One region of the Variovorax sp. 10N432 genome, then DNA from elsewhere that is predicted to be linked to it. Evidence: predicted binding sites of a transcription regulator. Region 1 holds the regulator's gene; each other region holds the start of a gene.
What was found. Region 1 encodes FNR, which switches genes on or off when oxygen is low (the NO sensors DNR and NnrR bind a similar motif). Its sites were predicted from a motif close to TTGATNNNNATCAA; they were not measured.
Positions count from the first base shown of each region.

Region 1 (4,798 bases):
CAGCAGCGACAGCGCGCTGCCGGCCGCGAACAGCGCCATGACGGCCGCGCCTTCGAGCACGCCGTTGCCCAGGGCCGCCAGCATCAGCGCCGAGTACAGCAGGCCGCAGGGCAGCGCGACCCAGAGCGCGCCGGCCGCCAGCACGCCGAAGGGGCTGCGGGTCATGGGCTGCAGCCGCGCCGACGCCCAGCGCCCGAAGCGGTGCGCCCAGGCGGGCTGCCGGCCCGAGGCGGCCAGCAGCAGGCCCCACGCCAGCACGAACACATGCAGCAGCAGCCAGGCCGGGCGCAGCGCGCTGACCTGCTGGCCCGCCAGCGCCAGGCCCTGGGCAGCGGCGGCCGCCACCGCCCCGGCGGCCGCATAGCCGGCCACCCGGCCCACGTGGAACAAGGCGCCCGCCGGCAGCGAGCGGCCCGGGGACTGCAGCGCGGCGACGCCGCCCGCCGGTGCCCGCACGATGCGGATCACGCCGGCGCAGGCCGCGCCGCACATCGCGACGCAGTGCGGCCCGCCGGCCAGCCCCATCACGAATGCGGTGGCGAGCAGGGCGGACTGCATGGGGGAGCGTGCGGGCTCATCACACGATGCGCGAGAAGCGCGTGCGGTTGCGGTCAGCCTGCAGGTAGCGGTCGAACACCATGGCGATGGCGCGGACGAAGAACCAGCCCAGCGGCGTGACCTCGAGGTGGCGATCGCCGACCACCACCAGGCCCTGCGCCTCGAGCGGCGCCAGCGCTTCGAGCTCGGCCGCGAAGCAGCGCTCGAAATCGACCAGGTGGGCCGAGCCGATGGTCTCGAAATCGACCCGGCCCTGGCACATGATCGCCATGATCACGGTGCGCCGCAGCACGTCGTCGCGGGTCAGCGCCAGGCCGCGCACCACCGGCAGCCGGCCCTGGTCGAGCAGGTCGTAGTACTCCTCGAGCGTCTTGGCGTTCTGGCTGTAGGTGGCGCCGACCCGGCCGATCGCCGACACGCCCAGCGCCACCAGGTCGCAGTCCGGCTGGGTGCTGTAGCCCTGGAAGTTGCGGTGCAGCCGGCCCTGCCGCTTGGCCACCGCCAGCGCGTCGCCGGGCAGCGCGAAATGGTCCATGCCGATGTAGACGTAGCCGGCCTCGGTGAACGCGGCGATAGAGCGCGACAGCATCTCGACCTTGGCCGCCGCATCGGGCAACGCCTCGGTCGCGATGCGGCGCTGGGCCTTGAAGCGCTCGGGCAGGTGGGCATAGGCATAGAGCGCGATGCGGTCGGGCCGCAGCGCGCAGACCTGGGCCAGCGTGCGGTCGAAGGAGGCCGCGCTCTGGCGCGGCAGCCCGTAGATCAGGTCGACGTTGACCGAATCGAAGCCCAGCCCGCGGGCCGTCGCCATCAGGTCGAACACCTGCCCGGCCGGCTGGATCCGGTGCACCGCCTTCTGCACGTCGGGGTCGAAATCCTGGACGCCGAAGCTCAGCCGGTTGAAGCCCAGCGCGGCCAGGGTCACCAGGCGTTCGCGGTCGACGGTGCGCGGGTCGATCTCGATCGAATGCTCGCCGTCCGGCGACAAGGTGAAGGCCTCGCGCAGCATGCCCATCAGCGTCCGCAGGCCGGCATCGTCGAGAAAGGTCGGCGTGCCGCCGCCGAGATGCAGCTGGCGGACCACGGCGCCGCGGCCGAGCCGCTCGACCTGCAGAGCGATCTCGCGCGCCAGGTAGTCCAGGTACTCGCGCCCCTTGCTCTTGTGGCGGGTCACGATCTTGTTGCAGGCGCAGTAGTAGCAGAGCGATTCGCAGAACGGGATATGCACGTAGAGCGACAGCGCCCGCGCGCTGGCGCCGGTGCTGCCGCGCTGTTCGAGCGTCTGGGCATAGTCCTCGGCCGTGAAGGCGTCGACGAAGCGGTCCGCGGTCGGGTAGGAGGTGTAGCGCGGCCCGGCGCAGTCGAACCGCTGCAGCACGGACGGCGCGGGCACCACGATGGGCGGCGTGAGGGCTGGAGCGGAGACGGGAGGCATCGCGGACGCAGGCATGGGCTTCGGTGTGTCACTATGCCGCCGTCGCGATCCGCAAACCTTGACCTGCATCAAGCATCCGGCCCACCCCCCCACGGACAATCCCCGCATGACCCCGACTGCATCAATGAAGCCCGAAAATATCAAGGTCGCCTGTTCCAACTGCAACCTGCGCGAGCTGTGCATGCCGGTCGGACTGGCGCCCGGGGAGCTGCAGCGCCTCGACGACCTGGTCGCCACGCGGCGCAAGATCAAGCGGCGCGAGACGCTGTTTCGCAATGGTGAGCCCTTCACCTCGCTCTATGCGATCCGCACCGGGGTCTTCAAGACCCGGGTCACCAGCGAGGACGGGCGCGACCAGGTCACGGGCTTCCAGATGGCCGGCGAGATCATCGGCCTCGACGGCATCGTCAACGACCAGCACACCTGCGACGCCGTCGCCCTCGAAGACTCCGAGGTCTGCGTGATGCCCTTCGAGCGCATCGAGGAACTGTCGCGCGAGGTGACGGCGCTGCAGCGCCACGTGCACCAGATCATGAGCCGCGAGATCGTCCGCGAGCATGGCGTGATGCTGCTGCTCGGCAGCATGCGGGCCGAGGAGCGGCTGGCGGCCTTCCTGCTGAACCTGGTGCAGCGGCTGCATGCGCGCGGCTTCTCGCGCTCCGAGCTGGTGCTGCGCATGACGCGCGAGGAAATCGGCAGCTACCTCGGCCTCAAGCTCGAGACCGTGAGCCGGACGATGTCGAAGTTCGCGGCCGACGGCATGGTCGAGGTCGAGCAGCGCAACGTGCGCATCCTCGATCCCGAGGCGCTGCGCCGCATCGTCAATCCGCCGGGCTGTTGAGCTCGGCCGCCGGCCGGGCCAGCAGCAGCGTCAAGGCGCCCGCCGCCGTGGCCAGCAGCCAGAAGGCAAAGAACCCGGCCGTGTAGACCGCCTGGCGAGAGGCGCCCAACGCCTCGCCGCGCCAGTTGAGGTCGCCCGGATCGACCAGTGCGAACACCAGCACCTCGAGCGCGCAGGCCAGCAGGAATGCCGGCCAGAGTATCCACATCCAGCGTTGCGCCTGCATGTTCAGCGCCTCGGCGACGGCACGTCGGCGCTCGGGGTGGCCGCGTGGTTGCGCCCGGCCACCGCCGGCATGAGCTTCTTGTCGGCCAGCGTGCGGTTGATCTCCACGCCCTTGCGGTAGTAGTCCTCGTCGACCACCGGGTCGGGCGTGCGCAGGGCCAGCCACAAGGTGGCGAAACTCGCGATCACCACCAGGCCCGGCCCGCCGATCACCATCCACACCAGCCCGAAGCGCCACCAGGGTGGACAGGGACGCGTCGCTTCGTCATGGCTGCTCTTGTCGGTCATCTTCTGCCTCCTTGGGGCCTGGATTTCATCGCGGGACCAGGAACACGGCCTTCTCGGACACGCTGCCCTGGCCGCCCTCCGCTCGAACGTCGAAATACACCTTGTGGGAACCGGCCGTCGCCGCACCGTAGGGCAGCTGCAGCCGCACCGCCACCCAGCGCGACTGCGCCGGCGCGACCTCGACCACCGGCTCCGAGGACACGTGCAGACCCTCGAGGCCGCTGGCTTCGATCCGGTAGCGCTGCACCTGCTCGGTGGCGTTCATGATCTGCAGGCGGTAGACGTTCTCGAGCTGGCCGCCCTCGACGATGCGGGCCAGCGAGGCGCGGTCGCGCACCACGTCGACCTTCAGCGGCGTGCGCGTCACCAGGCTCGCCAGCAGGCCGATGCACAGCGCGCCGAGCACCGCGGTGTAGACCAGCACCCGCGGCCGCAGAACGCGGCGCAGCACCTGGCGCGGCGTCCAGCGCCCGGCCATGCTGTTCTGCGTGGCGTAGCGGATCAGGCCGCGCGGGGTCGACATCTTGTCCATCACGATGTTGCAGGCATCGACGCACAGGCCGCAGCCGATGCATTCGTACTGCAGCCCCTGGCGGATGTCGATGCCGGTCGGGCAGACCTGGACGCACAGCTTGCAGTCGATGCAATGGCCGAACTCCGATGCGGCAGCGGCCGCCCGACCCTTGGCCGGCACGCCACGCGGTTCGCCGCGTGCCGTGTCGTAGCTCACGATGAGCGTGTCGCGGTCGAACATCGCGCTCTGGAAGCGCGCATAGGGGCACATGTACTTGCACACCTGCTCGCGCATGAAGCCAGCGTTGCCGTAGGTGGCGAAGCCGTAGAACAGCACCCAGAAGACTTCCCAGGAGCCCATCCGGGTCTGCAGGAATTCCATGGCCAGTTCGCGGATCGGCGTGAAGTAGCCGACGAAGGTGAAGCCGGTCCACAGGCCGATCGATATCCAGACCACGTGCTTGAACCACTTCTTGACCAGCTTCTCGGCCGAGAAATCGCCGCTGTCGAGCCGCATGCGCGCGATGCGGCTGCCCTCGATCTTCTCCTCGACCCACATGAAGATCTCGGTGTAGACCGTCTGCGGGCAGGCGTAGCCGCACCACAGGCGCCCCGCCACGGCAGTGAACAGGAACAGCGACAGCGCCGAGACCACCAGCAGCCCGGTCAGGTAGATCAGGTCCTGCGGATAGAGCACCAGCCCGAACAGGAAGAAGCGCCGCGCGCCGAGGTCGAACAGCACCGCCTGGCGCTGGCCCCACTCGAGCCAGGGCAGGCCGTAGAAGACCCCCTGCGTCGCGAACACCAGGGCCCAGCGCCAGCGGGCGAAATAGCCGCTGACGCTGCGCGGATAGATCTTCTTGTGGGCCGCGTAGAGCCCGACGTCCTCCTCGGCCGCCGCGATCGGGATCACGGTGCGCGGCTGCTGTGGCGTCGTC
Region 1 covers NZ_JBFTHX010000002.1:99,860-104,657, reverse strand. Annotated here, with positions in the region: gene AC1DF3_RS02740 (sulfite exporter TauE/SafE family protein) at 1-558, opposite strand, end outside; gene hemN (oxygen-independent coproporphyrinogen III oxidase) at 578-1,993, opposite strand; gene fnr (fumarate/nitrate reduction transcriptional regulator Fnr) at 2,118-2,834, shown strand; gene AC1DF3_RS02725 (hypothetical protein) at 2,815-3,060, opposite strand; gene AC1DF3_RS02720 (FixH family protein) at 3,063-3,347, opposite strand; gene ccoG (cytochrome c oxidase accessory protein CcoG) at 3,373-4,798, opposite strand, start outside.

Region 2 (4,798 bases), on a different contig from region 1:
GTCGTGGCCGCGCTGGATGACGGTTCGCTCCAGCTTCTGCGCGGCCAGCTGACCCTGGTGCCGGTCGCCAATCCGCTGGCGCGGCGGCTGCTGCGGCGCGAGGGCGAGCGCAACCTCAACCGCCTGTTCCGTCCGACCACGCCGGGCGCCGAGCCGGCCGACTACGAGGCCCGCATCACCGACCTGCTGTGCCCGCTGCTCGATCGCCACGAAGTGCTGCTCGACCTGCATTCGTTCCAGAGCGAGGGCGAGGCCTTCGCGATGATCGGGCCGCGCGACAACCAAGGGCCGCTCGAGCCGTTCGCGCGCGCCTTCGAGGAAGGGCAGCTGGCGCTGCACCTCGGCACGCCCCGGGTGGTCGAGGGCTGGCTCGACATCTATGCGGCCGGGCTGGCGCAGCGCGGGCAGGCCGCCGACGAGGCGGCGCTGGCCTTCGGCTGGGGCACCAACGAATACATGCGCAGCCGCGGCGGCTACGGCGTGACGCTCGAATGCGGCCAGCACCAGGACCCGGCGGCGCCCGACGTGGCCCGGCGGGCGATCCTTTCGACCTTGCGGCTGCTGGGCATGATCGAGCCCGACCCGGCGGCGGCGCCTCCGCGGGCGCCTTCGCTGCTGCGGCTGGTCAGCGTGGTGGACCGGCTGCACGCCGAAGACCAGTTCGTCCGCGAGTGGGCCACCTTCGACCCCGTGGCGCGGGGCGAGCCGATCGGCGTGCGCGAGGACGGCAGCATGCTGCACGCCGAACGCGACGGGTTCATCGTGTTCCCGAATGCCGAGGCCTTGCCGGGGACCGAGTGGTTCTATTTCGCGGTCGAGAGCGACCGCGACCTGACCCGGCCCGCGCCAGCCCTCAGCCGCGCTTCGTCGCGATGAGCGGCTTGACGTCCGGCGCCGCCACGCGCGGCCGCTCGGGCTCGACCGCGGTCAGGGCCGCCACTTCCTGCATGCTGGCCAGGCTGCGCAAGGTCAGCGCCTGGTAGGTGCGGGTGCCTTCGAGCTTCCAGGCCACTTCCTGGTCGCTGAGGGCGCGCATCACCTTGGCCGGCATGCCGGCGGCCAGCGAGCGCGGCGGGATCTTGCGGCCGGCCGGCACGAAGGCGCAGGCGGCGACGATCGAGGCCTCGCCGATCTCCGCCTCGTCCATCACCACCGCGTTCATGCCCACCAGCGCATCGCGCCGCACGATGCAGCTGTGCAGCACCGCGCCGTGGCCGATGTGGCCGTTTTCCTCGACCACCGTGTCCTGCGCCGGGAAGCCGTGGACCACGCAGGTGTCCTGCACGTTCGAGCCGCGCTCCAGGACGATGCGGCCGAAATCGCCGCGCAGCACGGCGCAGGGCCCGACATAGCAGTCGGGGCCGACGATCACGTCGCCGATCAGGACCGCGGTGGGGTGCACGTAGGCGCTCGGGTCGATGACCGGCACCACGCCTTCGATGGAATAACAAGGCATCGCGAATCTCCGTTGTTTGAATGAGGAACAGGCCCTAAGGGTTATCCCTTGGCACTTTTGACTTGCGTCAATCTTTTTCCGATCCTATGATTAACCGACCGGTCGGTCAACGATACTTTGACGCCGGTCAAGACCCCCAGCCCCACGCCAAGAACCCAGACAGGAGACACAGCTTGTCCGACTCCCTCGTCCTCGCGACCCAGCAGGGTCCGGTCCTGACGCTGACCTTGAACCGGCCCGCCGCCCTCAACAGCTTCACCGAAGGCATGCACCAGGCACTGCGCGCGGGGCTCGACGCCGCTGCCGCCAACCCCGAAGTGCGCTGCGTGGTGCTGACCGGCGCCGGCCGCGGCTTCTGTGCCGGCCAGGACCTGGCCGACCCGATGGTCGCGCCCGCAGCGCCGGGCGAGCCGCCCAAGGACCTCGCGCTGGCAATCAACACGCTCTACAAGCCGCTGGTGCAGCGCCTCAAGTCGATGCCGGTGCCGGTGATCGCCGCGGTCAACGGCGTGGCGGCAGGCGCGGGCGCCAACCTGGCGCTGAACTGCGACTTCGTGCTGGCCGGGCAGTCGGCCAGCTTCATCCAGGCTTTCGCCAAGATCGGGCTGGTGCCCGACACCGGCGGCACTTGGCTGCTGCCGCGCATCGTCGGCCGCGCCCGTGCGCTGGGCCTGGCGATGCTGGGCGACAAGCTGCCCGCGGCCGAGGCCGAGCGCATCGGCCTGATCTGGAAATGCGTGGACGACGCTGCCCTGGCCGACGAATCCGCCAAGCTCGCCCAGCGGCTGGCCGCGATGCCCGCGAAGGCGCTGGCCGCGACCCGCGCCGCGATCGACGGCGCGCAGGCGCTCACGCTCGACCAGGCGCTCGACATGGAAGCCGCGCTGCAGTCGCAGCTCGGCAGCGCCCACGACTACCTCGAGGGCGTGGCCGCCTTCGGCGCCAAGCGCGCCCCCGTCTTCACCGACCGATGAACGCAAGCCCCACAGACATGCCCGACACCTCCGACCGCACCCCCCAGCAGACCGCCGAACGGGTCCGCGAGCGCATGTACGCCAACGATCCCGCCGTGCGCGGCCTGGGCATCGACGTGACCGAGGTCGCGCCGGGCCAGGCCACGGTCACGATGACGGTGCAGGGCCACATGCTCAACGGCCACGCCACCTGCCACGGCGGCTTCCTGGCGGCGCTGGCCGACACCGCCTTTGCCTACGCCTGCAACTCGTACAACGAACTGACGGTGGCTTCGGGCTTCTCGATCGACCTGGTGGCGCCGGCGCGCGAGGGCGACGTGCTCACGGCCCGCAGCTTCGAGCTGTCGAAGGCCGGCCGCACCGGCGTCTACGACAGCGAGATCACCAACCAGCACGGCGAGCGCATCGCGATGTTCCGCGGCCGCTCCTACACCATCAAGGGCAAGCCGGCGGTCGCTGACTGACACGCCGCCGACCGAACCGCCAGAGGAGACACCACATGCCCGTCAAGCAACCCCAGCCCGGCGACCTCGACGCCATCGAGACCGCCAGCCGCGACGAGATCCAGGCGCTGCAGCTCCAGCGCCTGCGCTGGACCCTGCAGCACGCCTACGACAACGTGCCGCACTACCGCCAGGCCTTCGATGCCAAGGGCGTTCATCCGTCCGACCTGAAGCAGCTGAGCGACCTCGCGAAGTTTCCGTTCACGGCCAAGAAGGACCTGCGCGACAACTACCCCTTCGGCATGTTCGCGGTGCCGCGCGAGCAGGTGGCGCGCATCCATGCCTCGTCGGGCACCACCGGCAAGCCGACCGTGGTCGGCTACACGCAGGGCGACATCGACCGCTGGGCCGACCTGGTGGCGCGCTCGATCCGCGCCGCGGGCGGGCGCCGTGGCGACATCATCCACGTGGCCTATGGCTACGGACTGTTCACCGGCGGCCTCGGGGCCCACTACGGCGCCGAGCGCGCGGGCTGCACCGTGATCCCGATGTCGGGCGGCCAGACCGAGAAGCAGGTGCAGCTGATCCGCGACTTCCGGCCCGACCTGATCATGGTCACGCCGAGCTACATGCAGGTGATCATCGAGGAGTTCGTGCGCCAGGGGCTGGACCCGCGCGAGAGTTCGCTCAAGGTCGGCATCTTCGGTGCCGAGCCCTGGACCGAGGCCATGCGGCGCGAGATCGAAGGCAAGGCCGGCATCGATGCGGTCGACATCTACGGCCTGTCGGAGGTCATGGGCCCGGGTGTCGCCAGCGAATGCATCGAGAGCAAGGACGGTCCGGTGGTCTGGGAAGACCACTTCTACCCCGAGATCGTCGACCCCGAGACCGGCGAAGTGCTGCCCGACGGCTCGGAGGGCGAGCTGGTCTTCACCTCGCTCACCAAGGAAGCGCTGCCGATCATCCGCTACCGCACGCGCGACCTCACGCGCCTCTTGCCGCCCACCGCGCGCTCGTTCCGTCGCATGGGCAAGATCGTCGGCCGCTCCGACGACATGCTGATCATCCGCGGCGTCAATGTCTTCCCGACCCAGATCGAGGAGATCGTGCTGCAGCACGCCAAGCTCTCGGGCCAGTACCAGATCAACGTGGCGCGCGACGGCCTGCTCGACACGGTCGTGGTGCAGTGCGAGCTGCAGCCGCAGGCCGCGGCGGGCACCGATGCCGCCGAGCTGCGCGAGATCACGCAATGGCTGCAGCAGCGCATCAAGACCCTGGTGGGCATCTCGACCACGGTCAACGTGCTCACCCCCGACACCATCGAACGCACGCTGACCGGCAAGGCCCGGCGCGTCGTCGACCAGCGACCGAAATAAGGCCCCGCGCCTGAAAGGATCACCATGTACACCCAAGCGATGGATACGATGGGCAAGGAGCCCGGCGACGCCAAGAAGCCGATCCGCTCCGCCGAAGAGATGCAGCTCGAGCAGCGCTTCGACGCCCGCATCGACGAAGGCGGCTTCATCGAAGCCAAGGACTGGATGCCCGAGCACTACCGCAAGACGCTGGTGCGGCAGATCAGCCAGCACGCGCACTCCGAGATCGTCGGCATGCTGCCCGAAGGCAACTGGATCACGCGCGCGCCGACCCTCAAGCGCAAGGCGATCCTGCTGGCCAAGGTGCAGGACGAGGCCGGCCACGGGCTCTACCTCTACTCGGCCGCCGAGACCCTGGGCACCTCGCGCGACCAGATGGTCGACGCGCTGCACAGCGGCCGCGCCAAGTACAGCTCGATCTTCAACTACCCGACCCTGACCTGGGCCGACATGGGCACCATCGGCTGGCTGGTCGACGGCGCCGCGATCATGAACCAGGTGCCGATCTGCCGCTGCTCCTACGCGCCCTATGCGCGCGCCATGATCCGC
Region 2 covers NZ_JBFTHX010000008.1:182,739-187,536, forward strand. Annotated here, with positions in the region: gene AC1DF3_RS12405 (succinylglutamate desuccinylase/aspartoacylase family protein) at 1-876, shown strand, start outside; gene AC1DF3_RS12410 (phenylacetic acid degradation protein PaaY) at 854-1,456, opposite strand; gene AC1DF3_RS12415 (enoyl-CoA hydratase-related protein) at 1,630-2,430, shown strand; gene paaI (hydroxyphenylacetyl-CoA thioesterase PaaI) at 2,448-2,894, shown strand; gene paaK (phenylacetate--CoA ligase PaaK) at 2,930-4,249, shown strand; gene paaA (1,2-phenylacetyl-CoA epoxidase subunit PaaA) at 4,274-4,798, shown strand, end outside.
Region 2: AC1DF3_RS12410 (phenylacetic acid degradation protein PaaY) is a predicted target of FNR. The motif match lies at 1,514-1,527, and genes of this name have one in related genera.

Region 3 (4,798 bases), on a different contig from region 1:
TTGTCGGCCGTGAAGATCGAATCGAACTCCGCATCGGGGAGCCCGTGCGGGTGGGCCGAGGGCGACTGCAGCGTCATGAGGTCGACCACGTTGACGACCCGGACCTTCAGCTCCGGCAGTTCCCGGCGCAGCAGGTCGACCGCGGCCAGCGTCTCGAGCGTCGGGACGTCGCCCGCGCAGGCCATGACGACATCGGGCTCCACGCCCTGGTCATTGCTAGCCCAGGGCCAGATGCCGAGGCCGACGCTGCAATGCCGCACGGCCGCTTCCATGTCCAGCCACTGCGATTGAGGCTGCTTCCCGGCCACGATCACGTTGACATAGTGGCGGCTGCGCAGGCAGTGGTCGAGCACGGACAACAGCGAATTGGCATCGGGCGGCAGATAGACGCGCACCACCCCGGCCTTCTTGTTCACCACATGGTCGATGAAACCCGGGTCCTGGTGGCTGAAGCCATTGTGGTCCTGGCGCCAGACATGGCTGGTCAGCAGGTAGTTGAGCGACGCGATGGGTCGCCGCCACGGGATCTGGCCCGACACCTTGAGCCACTTCGCGTGCTGGTTGAACATCGAGTCGACGATGTGGATGAAGGCCTCGTAGCACGAGAACAGCCCGTGGCGGCCGCTGAGCAGGTAGCCTTCGAGCCAGCCCTGGCACAGGTGCTCGCTCAGCACCTCCATGACGCGGCCGTCGGGCGACACATGATCGTCCCCGGGCAGGATCTCCGCGGTCGAGGTGCGGCCGGTGACCTCGAAGAGAGCGTCCAGCCGGTTGGACGAGGTCTCGTCGGGGCCCATGACTCGGAAGTTGCGGTCCCGCGCATTGAGCGCCATGACGTCGCGCAGCATCGCACCGGCGACCCGCGTGGCCTCCGCGGTGGCCGCGCCGGGGGCGGGCACCGCCACGGCGTAGCGCCGGAAGTCGGGCATGCGCAGGTCCTTGAGCAACAAGCCGCCGTTGGCATGCGGATTGGCACTCATCCGGCGCGGGCCGACGGGCGCCAGTTCGGCGAGTTCGGAGAGCAGCCTGCCGTCGGCGTCGAACAGCTCCTCGGGACGGTAGCTGCGCAGCCAGTCTTCCAGCAGCCCCACGTGCGCAGGGTGGTCCGCAAAGCCGCTCAAGGGCACCTGGTGCGCGCGCTGCGTTCCCTCGACCGGCACGCCATCGACCTCGCGCGGGCCGGTCCAGCCCTTTGGCGATCGCAGCACGATCATCGGCCAGCGATGACGGCGGCCGAAGCCATCGCAGCGGGCTTCGTCCTGGATCGCACGGATCGCGTCGAGCGACGCGTCGAGCGCGCCGGCCATCAACCGATGCATCAGTCCGGGCTCGTGGCCCGCGACGATCCGGGGCTCGTAGCCGTAGCCGCGCAACAGCAGAGTCAGTTCTTCATCGCCGATTCTGGCGAGCACCGTCGGGCCGGCGATCTTGTAGCCATTGAGGTGCAGGATGGGCAGCACCGCGCCGTCGCTCGCCGGATTCAGGAACTTGTTGGAATGCCAGCTCGCCGCCAGCGGGCCGGTCTCGGCCTCGCCGTCGCCGACCACGCAGCAGGCCAGCAGGTCGGGGTTGTCGAAGACGGCGCCGTAGGCGTGCAGCAGCGAGTACCCCAGTTCGCCGCCTTCGTGGAGGGAGCCCGGGGTTTCCGGACCTGCATGGCTCGATATGCCGCCCGGAAACGAGAACTGCGTGAACAGCCGCCGCAAGCCGTCGGCGTCGCGACCGATGGCCGGATACACCTCGCTGTAGGTCCCTTCGAGCCAGCTGTTGGCCACCACGCCGGGCCCGCCGTGCCCGGGGCCGGCAATGAAGATCGCGTCGAGATCCCTCGCCTTGATCGCGCGGTTCATGTGGGCGTAGATGAAGTTCAGCCCTGGCGTCGTGCCCCAGTGGCCGAGCAGGCGCGGCTTGATGTGCGCCAACGACAGCGGCTCGCTCAGCAACGGGTTGCCGGTCAGGTAGATCTGCCCGGCCGAGATGTAGTTCGCGGCGCGCCACCAGGCGTCGAGCAGGGCGAAGTCCTCGGGCTGCGAACGCGGATGGGCGGGAAGCGTCATGGTCGCGCTCGCTTCAATGCGACATCAGCACGGGCAGGGTCATCGATCGCAGCAGCGACCGGGTGGCGCCGCCGAGCACCCACTCGCGCGCCCGGCTGTGGCCGTAGCAGCCCATCACGAGCAGGTCCGCGCTCATGTCGGCGGCTGCCGAGAGAAGCTTCTCGCCGGCCTCGCCCTCCTCCGGGCCGCCCGAGTGCACCTCTGTTTCGACCCCCTGCGCCTTGAGATAGGCATGCAGGCTCCGCAAGGAGGCATCGGCATCCTCGCCATAGCTGATCGCCTGCACGGCCTGCGCACGAGCGAGCCAGGGCAAGGCGGCGGACACTGCGCGCGCGGCCTCGGCCGTCTCCTTCCACCCGATCAGCACCCGCCGGCCGATCGTGCCGACCGGCCCCGCATACGGCACCAGCAGCGCAGGGCGGCCGCTCTCGACCAGCACGCTGGAGACGAAATCCGATGGCAGCTCTCCCGCATTGGGATCATCCGGGTCGGGCTGCCCGAGGATCAGCAGGTCGGCATAGAGGGCCCGACGGGCGAAGGCCCACGGCGCGTCGGCCATCGGCTCGGTCCAGTGCAGGCGCGGCGACCCTGCGGCGGCGCGCGTGAAGGTCGCATGCGCCTTGTCGCGCGAATCCCGATCGAGCGACTGCATGATCGCCACCGCCTCGGCCGCGGCTTCCAGTGCATAGGGATAGCGCAGCAGTGCCGACAGGGTGCACGGCTGGGCGGTCACATCGGCCTCGAAGGCCTCGGCGACCTGACGCGCGAGCTCGACGCGCTCCGCGGTGCGCGGCGAACTGTCGAGATGAAGAAGGATGGACTTGGGTGTCTGCATGAGGCGCTCCGTGGACGGCGGTGAACGAATGACCCAAGTTATCGCGCGCGAGCCCGGCCGCCCTTGCGCGGCGTCAAACCAGGCGCCGACGGCGCGAAGCGACTTTTCCTTGCGTCCGTCTTCCATCCGCCTTGATTCAGCGCAAGTCCGCGGCGACTCGCTGTTTCTATATTGGTGGCTCGATGTACCAAGCGGAGAGGTCGATGAGCAAAGTCCTCGTGGTTTTCTATTCCTACACCGGCACATCGCGCCGGGTGGCCGAGCTCTTGTGCCGCCAGCAAGGCTGGCCCATGGCGGAGATCGTGGACGCGCGGCCTCGCCGAGGCGTGCTCGGCAGCCTGCGCTGCGTGGTCGAATCGCTGTTCAAGCTCCGGCCGGACATCGGCTACGACGGCCCGCTGCCGCGCGACTTCGACGCGGTGGTGCTGGTGTCGCCCATCTGGGCGCTGCAACTGGCCGGGCCGATGCGCAGCTTCGTGGCCAAGCGGCGGGATCACATGCCCGATATGGCCGTGATATCGGTCATGGGAGGCCAGGGCGCGCCCAACGCCGCCGCCGAGATCGCCCAGCGGGTCGGCAAGGCGCCTCTGCTGAGCGCCAGCTTCACCCAGCGCGAGGTCGATGACGGCAGCTACGCCGCCCGGCTGGAGGCCTTCGGTACGGCAGTCAGGGCGGCGAAGGACTCGAAGTCGGTGGTGCGTCCTGCGACCTTGTCGCCGCAGGCGGTCTGAAGCGTGAAGCCCGCTCCCATCGGATGGGGCGCGGCCGCGGTGGGTCTCACCTGCCTGCTGGGTGCCTGCAGCTCCGATCCGGCGATGACGACCGGACCGATCGCGCTGCGTTGGCGCTCGACCCCTTCGTTCTCGTCCCTCGTGGCGAGCCGCAGCGCCAGCGTCGTCGAGATCAGCACGCTCCGGATCGGGCGCGATGAAAGCCCCGGAGACGGCGAGCTCGAGTTCGCTCCGGAGAGCGACTTCGCCGACAGGCTCGCCTGGCCGCTTCCCACGAGCGCGCGCATCAGCCAGATTCGCGATCTCGCGTCCGGCGTCATCCTCAGCAGCGACGGCGTGATCCTGACCAGCGCCCACGTGATCGCCGGCGTCGACGAAGCCCAGGTGCGGCTCGACGACGGAAGGCGCTTCCAGGCCCGGGTGCTCGGCACCGACCCGCGTTCGGACGTCGGCTTGCTGGTCATCGAAGCGACCGGCCTGACGCCGGCAGCCCTCGGGGACTCCTCGCGACTCGCGCCCGGCGACTGGGTCGCGGCGATCGGAGCGCCCTTCGGTTTCCAGGGCAGCGTGACAGCCGGCGTGGTGAGCGCCGTGAACCGCCTCATCGGCGGCGCCGGGGAAATCCCTTTCATCCAGACGGACGTGGCCATCAATCCCGGCAGTTCGGGCAGTCCGCTCTTCAACAGCCGCGGCGAAGTGGTCGCCATCAACTCGTTGATCTACAGCGGCAGCGGCGGCTACATGGGCTTGTCCTTCGCGGTGCCGATCAACCTGGCGGCCGAGGTCGCCAAGCAGCTGCGGGCAAACGGGGAAGTCCGGCGGGCGGAGATGGGCGCCGAATTCCAGGAAGTCACGCCGGCGCTGGCGCGTTCCTTCGGCCTTGCCGGGAAACCGTTCGGAGCGCTGGTGGTGCGGATCGACGGCGCCGGTCCCGCCGCCCGCGCCGGCCTGCGCCGAGGCGATGTCGTCACGGCGTACGACGGCGTGGCCATCGGGCACTTCACCGATCTGTTGCAGCGGGTCGCCAAGGACCGCCCCGGCAGCCGGGTCGATCTCGACGTCTGGCGGCATGGCGCCAGGCAGACGATTTCGGTGACGCTCGCCCAGCATCGAGCGCAAAGAACCGCGCTGCCCTCCGGGCTCGCGCCGGATTGGGGTGACGGCGTCGGGCTGAC
Region 3 covers NZ_JBFTHX010000047.1:27,095-31,892, forward strand. Annotated here, with positions in the region: gene AC1DF3_RS32155 (phosphoketolase family protein) at 1-2,057, opposite strand, end outside; gene AC1DF3_RS32160 (universal stress protein) at 2,071-2,892, opposite strand; gene AC1DF3_RS32165 (flavodoxin family protein) at 3,096-3,623, shown strand; gene AC1DF3_RS32170 (trypsin-like peptidase domain-containing protein) at 3,627-4,798, shown strand, end outside.
Region 3: AC1DF3_RS32160 (universal stress protein) is a predicted target of FNR. The motif match lies at 3,024-3,037, and genes of this name have one in related genera.